DNA from 2 places in the Streptomyces sp. NPDC052040 genome. Region 1 is predicted to be linked to the other one. Evidence: riboswitches for the same ligand, from Rfam matches in the RefSeq annotation. Region 1 holds a riboswitch; the other holds the start of a gene.
What was found. Region 1 has a riboswitch for cobalamin ahead of nrdI (class Ib ribonucleoside-diphosphate reductase assembly flavoprotein NrdI). Riboswitches for the same ligand answer to the same signal wherever they lie in the genome.
Positions count from the first base shown of each region.

Region 1 (7,205 bases):
ACGGCTACTTCGCCATGGCCCGCGGCACCCAGGATGTCGCGCCGCTCGAAATGACCAAGTGGTTCGACACCAACTACCACTACCTGGTGCCGGAACTGGGCCCGGACACGGTCTTCACGGCCGACTCGGCCAAGCAGGTCGCGGAGCTGAAGGAGGCCCTCGCGCTGGGCCTGACCGCACGCCCCGTCCTCGTCGGCCCGGTCACCTACCTCCTCCTCGCCAAGCCCGCGCCGGGCGTGGCCGACGACTTCGACCCGCTGACCCTCCTGGACCGCCTGCTGCCGGTCTACGCGGAGGTCCTCGCCGACCTGCGGGCCGCGGGCGCCGAGTGGGTACAGCTCGACGAGCCCGCCCTCGTCCAGGACCGCACCCCGGCCGAGCTGGACGCCGCCGCCCGCGCCTACCGCGAACTGGGCGGCCTCACCGACCGCTCCAAGCTGCTGGTCGCCTCCTACTTCGACCGTCTCGGCGAGGCCCTGCCGGTGCTCGCCAAGGCCCCGGTCGAGGGACTTGCCCTGGACTTCACCGAGGCGGCGGCCGCCAACCTGGCCGACCTCGCCGCCGCGGGCGGCCTGCCCGGCAAGCGCCTGGTCGCCGGTGTGGTCAACGGCCGCAACATCTGGGTCAACGACCTGGAGAAGTCCCTGTCCACGCTGGGCACCCTGCTGGGGCTGGCGGACCGGGTCGACGTGTCCGCCTCCTCCTCCCTGCTGCACGTCCCCTTCGACACCGCTCTGGAGCGGGACATCGAGCCGCAGATCCTGCGCTGGCTGGCCTTCGCCCGGCAGAAGACGCAGGAGATCGTCACCCTCGCCAAGGGCCTGGCCCACGGCACCGACGCGATCGCCGCCGAACTCGCCGCCAACCGGGCCGATCTGGAGTCCCGCGCGGGCTCGCCGATCACCCACGACCCGGCCGTCCGCTCGCGGACCGCGGCCGTCACCGAGGCCGACGCCCGCCGCTCCCAGCCGTACGCCGAGCGTGCCGCGGCCCAGCGCGCCGGACTCGGTCTGCCGCTGCTGCCGACCACCACCATCGGCTCGTTCCCGCAGACCGACGAGCTGCGCACGGCACGGGCGGACCTGCGCACCGGCCGGATCGACACGGCCGGTTACGAGGAGCGCATCCGGACCGAGATCCGGGAGGTGATCTCCTTCCAGGAGAAGACCGGCCTGGACGTCCTGGTGCACGGCGAGGCCGAGCGCAACGACATGGTCCAGTACTTCGCCGAGCAGCTCACCGGCTACCTGGCCACCCAGCACGGCTGGGTCCAGTCCTACGGCACCCGCTATGTCCGGCCGCCGATCCTGGCGGGCGACATCTCCCGGCCCGAGCCGATGACGGTGCGCTGGACGACGTACGCCCAGTCCCTCACCGACCGGCCGGTCAAGGGCATGCTCACCGGTCCGGTGACCATGCTCGCCTGGTCCTTCGTCCGCGACGACCAGCCGCTCGCGGACACCGCACGGCAGGTCGCGCTCGCCCTGCGCGACGAGGTCGGCGACCTGGAGGCGGCGGGCACCTCGGTGATCCAGGTGGACGAGCCCGCGCTGCGGGAGACCCTGCCGCTGCGCGCCGCCGACCGGCCCGCCTATCTGGACTGGGCCACCGAGGCGTTCCGGCTGAGCACGGCCGGTGTCCGGCCGGACACCCAGATCCACACCCACATGTGCTACGCCGAGTTCGGTGACATCGTCCAGGCCATCGACGACCTCGACGCCGACGTCATCAGCCTGGAGGCGGCCCGTTCGCACATGCAGGTCGCCCGGGAGCTGGCCGCCCACGGCTACCCGCGCGAGGCGGGACCGGGTGTCTACGACATCCACTCGCCGCGTGTGCCGAGCGCCGAGGAGGCCGCGGAGCTGCTGCGCACCGGTCTGAAGGCCATCCCGGCCGAGCGGCTGTGGGTCAACCCCGACTGTGGTCTGAAGACCCGCGGCTGGGCCGAGACCCGCGCCTCGCTGGAGAACCTGGTGGCCGCGGCCCGCACGGTGCGTGAGGAGCTGCCCGCCTCCTGACCGAGGCACATCCGGCACCACCGGCGCACCACGGCCGGGGAGGGTTCACGCCCTCCCCGGCCGTCGCGTTTCCGGTCGAACTTAGGGTCACCTTACTACACCCCTTCGGCGGCTCTCGACACAACATCTGGGGTGGCTCCATCCAGCCTGATCTAGATGTAGTGTTGGACGTGCTGGTGGTTCGCCAGGCACTGCGGTGCCGGGCGAGGCAAGAGGGAACCCGGTGGGAATCCGGGGCTGCCCCGCAGCGGTGAGCGGGAACGACCGCCGTCAGACGCACTGGGCCCGGTGAAGGGGCCTGGGAAGCGACGGCCAGTAGGGGTCTCGTACGACACGAGACGCGCCCGCGAGTCCGAAGACCTGCCACCGGCGCGTACGCCGAAGAGCGGTGTACGCGCTCCGAGGCCCCGAGGGAGGGCCGCGTGGCAGACGCACGGACCCGGGCCAGGCGTGACCGACTTCCGCCGCCCGGTGCACCGCCGTACGCGCCGCGACGCTCCTCCCCTCCCGGTCCCCGGATGCGACACGGGAACGAGCGAGAGGAGGCGGCACCGTTGAGCAGCCTCGTGTATTTCTCCAGCGTCTCGGAGAACACCAAGCGCTTCGTGGAGAAGCTGGGCCTGCCCGCCACGCGGATCCCCCTGCACGCCCACCGCGAGGGCATGCCCCGGGTCACCGAGCCCTATGTGCTGATCGTGCCGACCTACGGCGGCGGCGAACGCGCGGGCGCGGTCCCCAAACAGGTGATCCGGTTCCTCAACGACCCGGCCAACCGGACCCTGCTGCGCGGAGTGATCGCCTCCGGCAACACCAACTTCGGCGCGGACTACTGCCTGGCCGGGCGCGTCATCTCGGCCAAGTGCCAGGTCCCCGAGCTGTACCGATTCGAACTGCTGGGCACGGACCGCGATGTCCGTGCCGTGAGGGAAGGACTGCGGAAGTTTTGGACACGACACTCGTCAACCAGCCGGCCGGCGAGGCCGGCGGCATGACCGCCCTCCCCACGGCCGTCACGGTGCCCCCGCCCCCGCGTGAGTCGGTCGGGACGCGCAAGGACTACCACGCCCTCAACGCCCTGCTGAACATGTACGACTGCGACGGGCGCATCCAGTTCGACCAGGACCGGGAGGCCGTCCGCCAGTACTTCCTCCAGCACGTCAACCCGAACACGATGGTCTTCCCGACGCTGAAGGAGAAGATCGACTACCTCATTGAGCACGACTACTACGAGGAAGCCCCCCTCCGGCGCTACAGCTGGGAGTTCATCGAGGGCCTCTTCCGGCAGGCGTACGCGCACGAGCACCGCTTCCGCACCTTCCTGGGCGCGTTCAAGTACTACACCTCGTACACCCTGAAGACCTTCGACGGCTCCCGCTATCTGGAGCGCTACGAGGACCGGGTGGCCGCCACCGCGCTCTACCTGGGCGCGGGCGACGAGAGCCTCGCCTCCCATCTGGTGGACGAGATGATGACGGGTCGCTTCCAGCCCGCCACCCCGACCTTCCTCAACGCCGGGAAGGCCCAGCGCGGCGAGCTGGTCTCCTGCTTCCTGCTGCGGGTGGAGGACAACCTGGAGTCCATCGGACGCGGCATCAACTCCGCGCTCCAGCTGTCCAAGCGCGGCGGTGGCGTCGCCCTGCTGCTGACCAACCTGCGCGAACAGGGCGCGCCGATCAAGAAGATCGAGAACCAGTCGTCCGGTGTCGTCCCCGTGATGAAGCTGCTGGAGGACTCCTTCTCCTACGCCAACCAGCTCGGCGCGCGCCAGGGCGCGGGCGCGGTGTATCTGCACGCGCACCACCCCGACATCATGCGGTTCCTGGACACCAAGCGGGAGAACGCGGACGAGAAGATCCGCATCAAGACCCTCTCGCTCGGCGTGGTCGTCCCCGACATCACCTTCGAACTCGCCAAGCGCAACGAGGAGATGCACCTGTTCTCGCCGTACGACGTGGAGCGCGAGTACGGCAGGCCGCTGTCCGACCTCTCCGTCAGCGAGCACTACGACGACCTGGTCGCCAACCCGCGCATCCGCAAGACCACCCTGAGCGCCCGGGAGTTCTTCAAGACGGTCGCCGAGCTCCAGTTCGAGTCCGGGTACCCGTACCTGCTGTTCGAGGACACGGTGAACCGGGCCAACCCGATCGAGGGCTGGATCAACATGTCCAACCTCTGCTCGGAGATCCTCCAGGTCAACACGCCGAGCACCTACGACGCCTCGATCGGCTACGAGACGGTCGGCCGGGACATCTCCTGCAACCTCGGCTCGCTCAACATCGCCGCCGCCATGGCCGCACCGGACTTCGGCACCACCGTCGAGACGGCCGTGCGCGGGCTGACCTCGGTCTCGGACCAGTCGCACATCGACGCCGTACCGTCCGTGGCCCGCGGCAACGACCTCTCCCACGCCATCGGCCTCGGCCAGATGAACCTGCACGGCTACCTCGCCTCGCAGCGCATCCACTACGGCAGCGAGGAGGGCGTGGACTTCACGGACATGTACTTCTACGCCGTCGCCTTCCACGCGCTGCGCGCCTCCCACCGGATCGCGATCGAGCGCGGCACGGCCTTCGACGGCTTCGAGTCCTCCGCGTACGCCGACGGCAGCTACTTCGACAAGTACACCGAGCGGGCGTGGCAGCCGGCCACCGAGCGCGTCCGGGAGCTGTTCGCCGAGGCCGGGGTGCACCTGCCCACACAGGACGACTGGCGGGCGCTGAAGCGTTCCGTCATGGAGCACGGCATCTACAACCAGTACCTCCAGGCGGTGCCGCCCACCGGCTCCATCAGCTACATCAACGACTCCACCGCCTCCATCCACCCGATCGCCGCCAAGGTGGAGATCCGCAAGGAGGGCAAGCTCGGCCGTGTCTACTACCCGGCGCCGCACATGGACAACGACAACCTGGAGTACTTCCAGGACGCGTACGAGATCGGCTATGAGAAGATCATCGACACCTACGCGGCGGCCACCCAGCATGTCGACCAGGGGCTGAGCTGCACCCTCTTCTTCCGCGACAGCGCGACCACCCGTGATCTGAACAAGGCGCAGATCCATGCCTGGCGCAAGGGCATCAAGACCCTCTACTACATCCGGCTGCGCCAGGAGGCGCTGGCCGGGACCGAGATCGAGAACTGCCTCTCCTGCACGCTCTGAGGAACACACCGACGATGACCACCACCCCACCGCCGCTGACCGACATCTCGGTCACGCCCCCCTCCTACCGCCACGACCCCGCCGCCCGGCTGCGCCCGGTCAACTGGAACCGGGTCACCGACGAGAAGGACCTGGAGGTGTGGAACCGGCTCACCGCCAACTTCTGGCTGCCCGAGAAGGTGCCGCTCTCCAACGATGTGAACGCCTGGCGGCAGCGGCTCACCGCCGACGAACGCACCCTGACCATGCGGGTGTTCACCGGTCTGACCATGCTGGACACCGTGCAGGCGACGGTCGGCGAGATCGTGCAGATCCAGGACGCGCGCACCGAGCACGAGGAGGCGGTGTACACCAACATCGCCTTTATGCAGGCCGTGCACGCCCGCAGCTACTCCTCGGTGTTCTCCACGCTCGCCAGTACCCCGGAGATCGACGACGCCTACCGCTGGGCGGTGGGCAACGACGTCCTCCAGCAGCGGTGCAAGACGGTCCTGAAGCACTACTACGGCGACGATCCGCTGAAGCGGAAGGTCGCCTCCACCCTGCTGTCGTCGCTGCTGCTGTACGCGGGCTTCTACCTCCCGCTGCACTTCTCCACCCATGCCCTGCTGACCAACACGGCCGACATGATCCGGCTGATCCTGCGGGACAAGGCGGTCCACGGCTACTACTCCGGCTACAAGTACCAGCGCGGTCTGGAGCAGCGGCCGACGGCCGAGCAGGAGCGGATGCGCGCGTTCACGTACGACCTCCTGGAGGAGCTGTACGAGCTGGAGCTCACCTACTCGGGCGAGCTGTACGAGCCGCTGGGGCTCATGGACGACGTGGCCGTCTTCGTCCGCTACAACGCCAACAAGGCGCTGATGAACCTCGGTTACCCGGCGCGCTTCGGCGCGAAGGAGAGCGAGGTCAACCCGGAGATCCTGGCCGCGCTGTCACCGGGCGCGGACGAGAACCACGACTTCTTCTCCGGCTCCGGCTCCTCCTACGTCATGGGCAAGGCGGAGGACACCGCCGATGACGACTGGGACTTCTGAGAGGCTCATGATGTCCGGCAAACCCACGGTGCCCGCTCCCCGGGCCGCTTCCGCCCCCTACGGTCCCTGTGTGCTGCTCAAGCACGGCGAGGTCTTCCTCAAGGGCCACAACCGTCACCGCTTCGTCGAGCGGCTGCACGACAACCTGCGGGTCGCCCTGCGCGGTGTCGGCGGCTCCACCTGGATCAAGTCCGCCCAGAACGTCACCGTGCTGGGCGGCCAGGTCCCGCAGGAGGCGCTCGTGGAACGGGCGCGCCGGGTGATCGGCTTCAACTCCGTCGAACCGGCGATACGTGTGCCCAGCACGCTGGAGGAGATCAACCGGGCGGCCGTCGAGGCGCTGCGCGCGGTGAGCGCCGACCGGCCCGGGCGCGGCTTCGCGGTGCGGGTGAAGAGACGCGACAAGCAGTTCCCGCTGACCTCCTCCCGGATGGCCGCCCAGGTGGGCGCCCGGGTCCTGGAGGAGGTCACGGGCCTGCATGTCGATCTCACCCGGCCCGATGTACTGCTGACCATAGAGATCGACCGCAAGGAGACCTATCTCTCCTGGACCCGGCACCCCGGCGTCACCGGGCTGCCCGTCGGCTCCAGCGGCCGGGCCCTGGTACTGCTGTCCGGCGGCTATGACTCGCCGGTGGCCGCCCACCGGGCCATGCGGCGCGGTCTGGCCTGCGAGTTCGTGCACTTCAGCGGTGCTCCGTACACCAACCCCTCGTCGGTGTACAAGGCGTATGCCCTGGCCCGGGAGCTGAACCGGTACCAGCCGCCCGGGCGGCTGCATGTCATCGCGCTGGGCAAGGCCCAGAAGCAGCTGGCCGTGGTCGGCGCCGGGCGGCTCCAAGTGGTCGCCCAGCGGCGGCTGATGGTGCGGACCGCCTCGGCGCTGGCGGCCAGGACCGGGGCGCAGGCCCTGGTCACGGGCGACAGCCTGGGGCAGGTGGCGAGCCAGACGCTGGCCAATCTGGTCGCCGTCGACGAGGCCTCGGACCTGCC
Region 1 covers NZ_JBIUBV010000001.1:1,348,544-1,355,748, reverse strand. The annotation lists gene metE (5-methyltetrahydropteroyltriglutamate--homocysteine S-methyltransferase) at 1-2,018, shown strand, start outside; cobalamin riboswitch at 2,179-2,401, shown strand; gene nrdI (class Ib ribonucleoside-diphosphate reductase assembly flavoprotein NrdI) at 2,573-3,010, shown strand; gene nrdE (class 1b ribonucleoside-diphosphate reductase subunit alpha) at 3,007-5,175, shown strand; gene nrdF (class 1b ribonucleoside-diphosphate reductase subunit beta) at 5,190-6,212, shown strand; gene thiI (tRNA uracil 4-sulfurtransferase ThiI) at 6,223-7,205, shown strand, end outside.

Region 2 (7,205 bases), on a different contig from region 1:
GTTGTCGTGGACCACGTCGAAGTCGCCGCGGCGGGCGCGCAGATGGCGGCGGGCGCGCAGCGAGAAGGTCAGCGGTTCGGGGAAGCCGCCGGTCCACATGGTGCCGACCTCGACGGCGTCGATCCAGTCCCGGAACTCCTCGCGCCGCGGGGTGCGGAAGGGGTCGGGCTGGCGGTACAGGTCGAGGCTGGGGAGTTCCGTGAGGGACAGGCCGTGCAGGTCCTCGCCCTCGTCGAGCACGGGGTAGGGCTGGGCGCCGATGACCTCGACCCGGTGGCCGAGCCGGGCCAGCTCACGGGAGAGGTGCCGGACGTAGACGCCCTGGCCGCCGCAGAACGGGTTTCCCTTGTACGTCAGGAGGGCGATGCGCAGCGGGCGTTCCCCGTCCGCTGCCGAGCCCTCCTGGGGGCCTGCCAGCCTGGCCTCAGCGGTCACTCCCGGCCCCTTCTCCCTGCTATTTCCCGCGAGACTACGACGGGACGGTAACCTAGAACAAGTTTCAGACTTGATCGTTGAAGAGGCTCTGAATCTACCGGCAGGTAAGGGCCGAGTGAGCGGTGGATCAGGTGATTCGCGCCACGGCGCGGAGCCCTGCCGTCCTGTGCGGTCACTCGCCCTCACCGACTGTCACGGAACACGGAACGGGACCCATGCCAGCGGAAGCCAAGGTGCCATCCAGTACCGCGCGACCGGCGGCGCAGCCGGCCTCGCCGCCGCTCACCGAGCGCCAGGAGGCGCGTCGGCGCCGGATCCTGCACGCGAGCGCACAGCTGGCCGGGCGGGGCGGTTTCGACGCGGTGCAGATGCGGGAAGTCGCGGAGTCCTCCCAGGTGGCCCTGGGCACGCTGTACCGCTACTTCCCGTCGAAGGTGCATCTGCTGGTCGCGACCATGCAGGACCAGCTGGAGCAGTTGCACCGCACCCTCGGGAAGAAGCCCCCGGCCGGGCGGACGGCCGCCGAGCGGGTGGCGGAGACCCTGATGCGCGCCTTCCGGGCGTTGCAGCGCGAGCCGCATCTCGCCGACGCCATGGTCCGTGCGCTGACCTTCGCGGACCGCAGTGTCTCGCCGGAGGTGGACCAGGTGTCCCGGCAGACGACGGCGATCATCCTGGACGCGACGGGGATCGCGGATCCGGGTCCCGAGCAGCTGGCCGCGGTGCGGGTGATCGAGCACACCTGGCACTCGGCGCTGATCACCTGGCTGTCCGGCCGGGCGTCGATCGCCCAGGTCAGGATCGACATCGAGACGGTGTGCCGCCTGATCGACCTCACGGAACCGGCGGCATCCGGGGATCCCGGGGCATGAAAATGACCTACGAGACGAGTTCCGACCGTTGTCCGATCTCTCGATCTTCCAACGCCCTGCTCGACCGTCGATGTCGGCCCAAGCGGAAATCAAAACTTCACGCCGAAGTCGGCTACTCCGGTTGAGCACCTTCACTCATCCCGTAGGCACTTTTCAGTGTAATCACCGCTCCTCCGGATGGAAGACCCCAGATCAAGATTCTTTGGGCATTTACGGACAAAGCGCCCCACCCTCTCAGGCCCCTTGATCGTCCGGCGGGAACACCGCCTCCCCGGTCCCGGCCAGCGTGATCGCGATCGCCTCCACCGGGCAGTTCTCCGCCGCGTCGAGGACCGGCTCCCCCGCGTCCGCGTCCGGCGCGACGGGGTGGGACTGCCGGGCGGAGTCGAGGCGGAAGGCGCCGGGGGCCCGGTGCACGCACTGGGTGGACCCGATGCAGAGGGTGCGGTCGACCTCGATGTGCCAGCGGTCGCCCATGCCCTACGCCTCCTCGTACCCGGAGGGCAGATGGACCGTCTGGTACTCCAGGAACTCGTCGTGGCCCTCCGGCCCGAACTCCCTGCCGAGCCCGGAGTTCTTGCGGCCGCCGAAGGGGCCCAGCATGTCGAGGCTGAAGGTGTTCACCGAGTACGAGCCGGTCCGCACCTGCCGGGCGATCCCGATGCCGTGCTCGACGTCCGCGGTCCACACGCTGCCGCTCAGCCCGTAGTCGGAGTCGTTGGCGATCCGCACGGCCTCGCTCTCGTCGCCGTACGGCAGCAGGCAGACGACGGGGCCGAAGATCTCCTCGCGGGCGATGCGCATGCCGTTGCCGACCTCGCCGAAGAGGGTCGGCTCCACATACCAGCCGCGGTCCCGGGACGCGGGCCGTCCCCCGCCCACGAGGAGCTTGGCGCCCTCCTCCTGGCCGGTCCGGATGTAGTCGAGGCTGCGCCGCCGCTGGCGTTCGGTCACCAGCGGGCCGACCTGGGTGGCCGGGTCGAGCGGGTCGCCGACCACCAGGGCGGCCGCGGCGGCGGCGAAGGCGTCGGCGAACTCGTCGTAGCGCGAGCGGGGCAGCAGGATCCGGGTCTGGGCGACACACGCCTGCCCGTTGTTCATCCAGGCGGCCGGGACGATCCCCGCCACGGTGGCCGCGAGGTCCGCGTCGGGCAGCACCACGGCCGCCGACTTGCCGCCCAGTTCCAGGGTCACCCGGGTCAGATTCCGTGCGGCGACCTCCATCACACGCTTCCCGGCCGCCACCGAACCGGTGAAGGACACCCGGTCAACGCCGGGGTGCCCGACGAGGTACTCGCTCACCTCGCGGTCCGCGGGCAGGATCGACAGCACACCGTCCGGCAGCCCGGCCTCGCGGGCGATCTCCCCGAGGACATAGGCGTCGAGGGGGGCCTCGGGCGACGGCTTGAGCACCACCGTGCAGCCCGCGAGCAGCGCGGGCGCGAGCTTGGCGGCGGCGGTGAACTGCGGGACGTTCCACGGCACGACGGCCGCCACCACCCCGACCGGCTCGCGCCGCACCAGGATCTTCCCGAGGACGCCGTTCCGCCGCTCCTCGCGGGGGTGGTCCCGGGCAACGGTGACGGCCGCGTCCCAGACCATCATCGCGCCGAGCGCCTGCGCGAGGACGCTCCAGGAGTACGGGGAGCCGTTCTCGGCGGAGATCAGCCGGGCCAGTTCCTCGTGGCGCGCGGCGATCCCGTCCTTGATCCTGGTCACCACCGCGATCCGCTCGTCGGGCGTCGCCCGGGGCCAGGGCCCTTCGTCGAAGGCGCGGCGAGCGGCGGCGACGGCCCGGTCGACGTCCCCGCGCGAGGCGCCCGGCACCCGCCCGAGGAGTTCCTCGGTGTGCGGGGAGACCACCTCGATGACGTCCTTGCCCAGGGGATCGGTCAACTCCCCGCCGATGAACAGCTGTCCGTGCTCCACGAGATCGGTCATGGCCGACTGCCTCCCCGGACTGTTGCCGATGCCCCATCACCCTGCATGGTCTCGACGTTCCCGACCCTCGCACCTGATGGAGCATCAGATATGGTCGACACCGGCAGTGTTACCAGTTCCCGCCGACGGAGTCCACGGGCGGGGGACGGGTACCGGCGGACGGCGACGGGGGGCACCATGGCGCGGACGGCCGATCACGGCGGGGGCGTACGGTCCCTCCGGGTTCCCATCCCGGACAACCCCCTCGGCCACACCCTGGTCCACGTCGTGGACACCGGCCGCGGCCCGGTGCTGATCGACACGGGCTGGGACGACCCACTCTCCTGGGACGCCCTGACCGAGGGACTGGCCGCCTGCGGCACCACGGTCGCGGAGGTCCACGGGGTGGTGATCACCCATCACCATCCCGACCACCACGGCCTCTCGGGCCGGGTCCGGGAGGCCTCCGGCGCCTGGATCGCGATGCACCCGGCGGACACCGCGGTGGTCCGGAGCGCCCAACGCACGCAACCGGCGCACTGGTTCGGCTTTCTGCGCGCCCGGCTCGCGGCCGCGGGCGCCCCCGAGGAGCATCTCGCACCGCTGCGGGCACCGCGCCCGCTGCCCGGCTTCTCCCCCGCCCTGCCCGACCGCGCGATCGTCCCCGGTGAGCTGCTCGACCTCCCGGGGCGGCGGCTGCGCGCGATCTGGACCCCCGGGCACACGCCCGGTCATGTCTGCCTCCACCTGGAGGAGGAGCACCCGGCCGGGCTCCCGGGCCGGGGCCGCCTGTTCTCCGGGGATCATCTGCTGCCCGGAATCACCCCGCACATCGGCCTGTACGAGGACCCGGACGACACCACCGCGGCCGCCGACCCGCTCGGCGACTACCTGGACTCACTGGAACGCGTCGGCCGCCTCGAGCCCGCCGAGGTGCTCCCGGCCCACCAGCACCCCTTCACCGACGCGCCCGCCCGGGTCCGGGAGCTGCTGGCCCACCACGAGGAGCGGCTGACCGCCCTGCGCGCCCTCCTCAACACCCCGCTGACCCCCTGGGGACTCGCCGAGCGCATGACATGGAACCGCCCCTGGTCGCGGCTCCCCCACGGCTCCCGCACCATCGCGGTCTTCGAGGCGGAGGCCCATCTCCGCCGACTGGTGAAGCTGGGCCGGGCGGAGCCGGTACCGGGGACCGGGCCGGTGGCGTATACGGCCGCGTAGGCCCCGGGCCCGGCGACGCACGCGACCGGCGGCAGGAACCCCCGCGTCCCGCGGCCCACCCCGGACCCCTCGCACCCGCCCCGGAACCCCCGCGTCCTGTTCCCTCCACGGGCCACCGGGGACCCTTCCCACCGGCGGGTACAGTAGCCGGGTCGTCCTCACATCCGTACGAGGGAAAGCCGGTGCGAATCCGGCGCTGACCCGCAACCGTGAGCCTCCCCGGGGGGCGAGCCGGGATGCCGCGTACGGGCCGTGACCGGCTCACGCACCGGCAGCCCGCCGGTGCCCGCACCGTCGAGGTCCACGGAGCCGAGCCGCCCGGGGGAAGTGCCCCGTGCTGCCTGCTCCCGGACGCCAAGGGAGAGGCACCCCCGATCATGATCGTTCGCCGTAGCGCCGCGGTGGTCGCCGCCATAGCCGCCGTAGCCGGGGCACCCGCCACCTCGGCCTTCGCCGCCTCCCCCTCCCCGTCCGCCCCGGCGTCCCACCCGTCCGGGCTCTACGGCACCACCGACCCCACCTACGACGGCGTCTGGCGCCAGTCGCTCGCCCTGCTGGCCCAGCACACGTCCGGGGTGAAGCCCGCCGAAGCCGCGGTGGACTGGCTGACCGGCCAGCAGTGCGCGAACGGCGCGTTCGCCCCCTACCGCGCGCAGCCCACCGCCGCCTGCGACGCCAAGACGCCCGTCGACACCAACAGCACCGCGGCGGCCGTCCAGGCCCTCGCCGCGCTCGGCGGCCACGACGGCGCGACCACAAAGGCGGTGTCCTGGCTGAAGTCCGTGCAGAACAAGGACGGCGGCTGGGGCTACACCGCGGGAGGCGCGAGCGACGCCAACTCCACGTCCGTGGTGATCGGCGCCCTCACGGCGACGGGCGGCCGGCCGCAGGACGTCCGCAAGGGCGGCGGCTCCCCCTACGACGCGCTGCTGAAGCTGGCCCTCCCCTGCGACGGCGACGGGGCGGGCGCCTTCGCCTTCCAGCCCGACAAGAAGGGCGCCCTCACCGCCAACGCGGACGCGACGGCCGCGGCCGTGGCCGGCGCGCTCGGCAAGGGGCTGGCCGGGGAGGCCGCGAAGCCCGCCGGTGCCGCCCCGGCGTGCGCCAAGGCCACCGACCCGCAGGGCGCCGCGCGCAACGGCGCCGCGTACCTCCTCAAGGCCCTGGCCAAGGACCAGCATCTGCTGTCGGCCCTGCCCGGCGCCAAGGACCAGCCCGACTACGGCAACACCGCGGACGCGGTCGTCGCCCTCGCCACGGCCGGCCAGGCCGGGCGCGCGGCGGGCGCCCTGAGCTGGCTGGAGTCCCACGCCGGGCCGTGGGCGCGGCAGAGCGGCCCCGCCGCGTACGCCGAGCTGATCCTCGCCGCGCACGCGGCGGGCGGCGACCCGCGTCACTTCGGCGGCACCGACCTGGTCGCCGCGCTCAACGCGACGGGCCCGGCGCCGCAGGCCGCCGCGCAGGCGGAGAAGTCGAAGAAGAGCGACTCGGACTCCGGTTTCGGTGTCTGGTGGACCGTCGGCGTCTTCCTCGTCGCGGGCATCGGCATCGGCTTCCTGCTCAGCGGCCGCCGCAACCGGCAGCAGCCGTGATCCGCGCCCGCACGGGCGCCCCGTCCTTCACCGCCCGGCCCCTCGCCCTCCCCTTCCTCCTGCTCCTGACGGTGTGCGTACTGCTGGGGAGCGCGGGCGGTGCCCAGGCCGTCGGCTACCGCTACTGGTCCTTCTGGGAGCGCAGCGGCACCCCCTGGACGTACGCCACCGAGGGCCCCTCGACCAGCCGCCCCGCCGACGGTGACGTCCAGGGCTTCCGGTTCGCGGTGAGCGCGGACTCCGCGGATGCCGCAAGGCCCCGCGGCCGCGCGGACTTCGCGGCGATCTGCGCCGGGACGCCCGCGCGCGGCGGCCAGAAGCGCGTGGCCCTGGTCCTCGACTTCGGCACCCCGGCGGACGCCCCCTCCGGTGAGCGTCCGCCCGCCCCGCGCTCGGTCTGCGCCCGGGTGCCCGGGGACGCGACGACCGCGGACGCGCTGGCCGCGGTCGCGGGCCCGCTGCGCTACGACACCAACGCCCTGCTCTGTGCGATAGCGGGCTACCCCGCCAAGGGCTGCGGCGAGCAGGTGGCCTCGGGCCAGGACCACGGCCGGACCGGGGGCAAGGACGACGGCGACCGGGCGGACGGCCCGGCGCACCACGGCCCCTCCGTCGGCGTCTGCACAGGCGTCGCCGTGGTGGCCGTGCTGGGCATCGCGGCGGCGGCCCGGGCGCGCCGCCGCCGGGGCTGACGGTGGCGTCCCGGCCCGGCCGCGGCCGGGGAGCCGTGCACCCGGGCGCCTGGTGGCTGTGGGCCCTGGGCCTGGCCACCGCCGCCACCCGCACCACCAACCCGCTGCTGCTGGCCCTGCTGATCGCGGTGTCGGCGTATGTCGTGGCGGCCCGCCGCACCAGCGCCCCCTGGTCGCGTTCCTACGCCGCCTTCGCCCGGCTCGGCCTCGCCGTGCTCGTCGTCCGGCTGCTGTTCACCGTCGTCCTCGGCTCCCCGATCCCCGGCGCCCACACCCTGTTCACCCTGCCCGAAGTCCCGCTCCCGCACTGGGCGCAGGGCATCCGCCTGGGCGGCCGGGTCACCGCGGAGAGCCTGGTCTTCGCCCTGTACGACGGTCTGCGGCTGGCCACCCTGCTGCTCTGCGTGGGTGCCGCGAACGCCCTCGCCAACCCGGCCCGGCTGCTCAAGGCGCTTCCCGGCGCGCTCTACGAG
Region 2 covers NZ_JBIUBV010000006.1:286,417-293,621, forward strand. The annotation lists gene ACIHAA_RS15740 (glycosyltransferase family 4 protein) at 1-435, opposite strand, end outside; gene ACIHAA_RS15745 (TetR family transcriptional regulator) at 651-1,307, shown strand; gene ACIHAA_RS15750 (ferredoxin) at 1,542-1,784, opposite strand; gene ACIHAA_RS15755 (aldehyde dehydrogenase) at 1,788-3,248, opposite strand; gene ACIHAA_RS15760 (MBL fold metallo-hydrolase) at 3,426-4,448, shown strand; cobalamin riboswitch at 4,584-4,710, shown strand; gene ACIHAA_RS15765 (prenyltransferase/squalene oxidase repeat-containing protein) at 4,826-6,040, shown strand; gene ACIHAA_RS15770 (SCO2322 family protein) at 6,040-6,732, shown strand; gene ACIHAA_RS15775 (energy-coupling factor transporter transmembrane component T) at 6,729-7,205, shown strand, end outside.
Region 2: linked by a shared signal. The riboswitch ahead of ACIHAA_RS15765 (prenyltransferase/squalene oxidase repeat-containing protein) and the one ahead of nrdI (class Ib ribonucleoside-diphosphate reductase assembly flavoprotein NrdI) in region 1 are both predicted to bind cobalamin.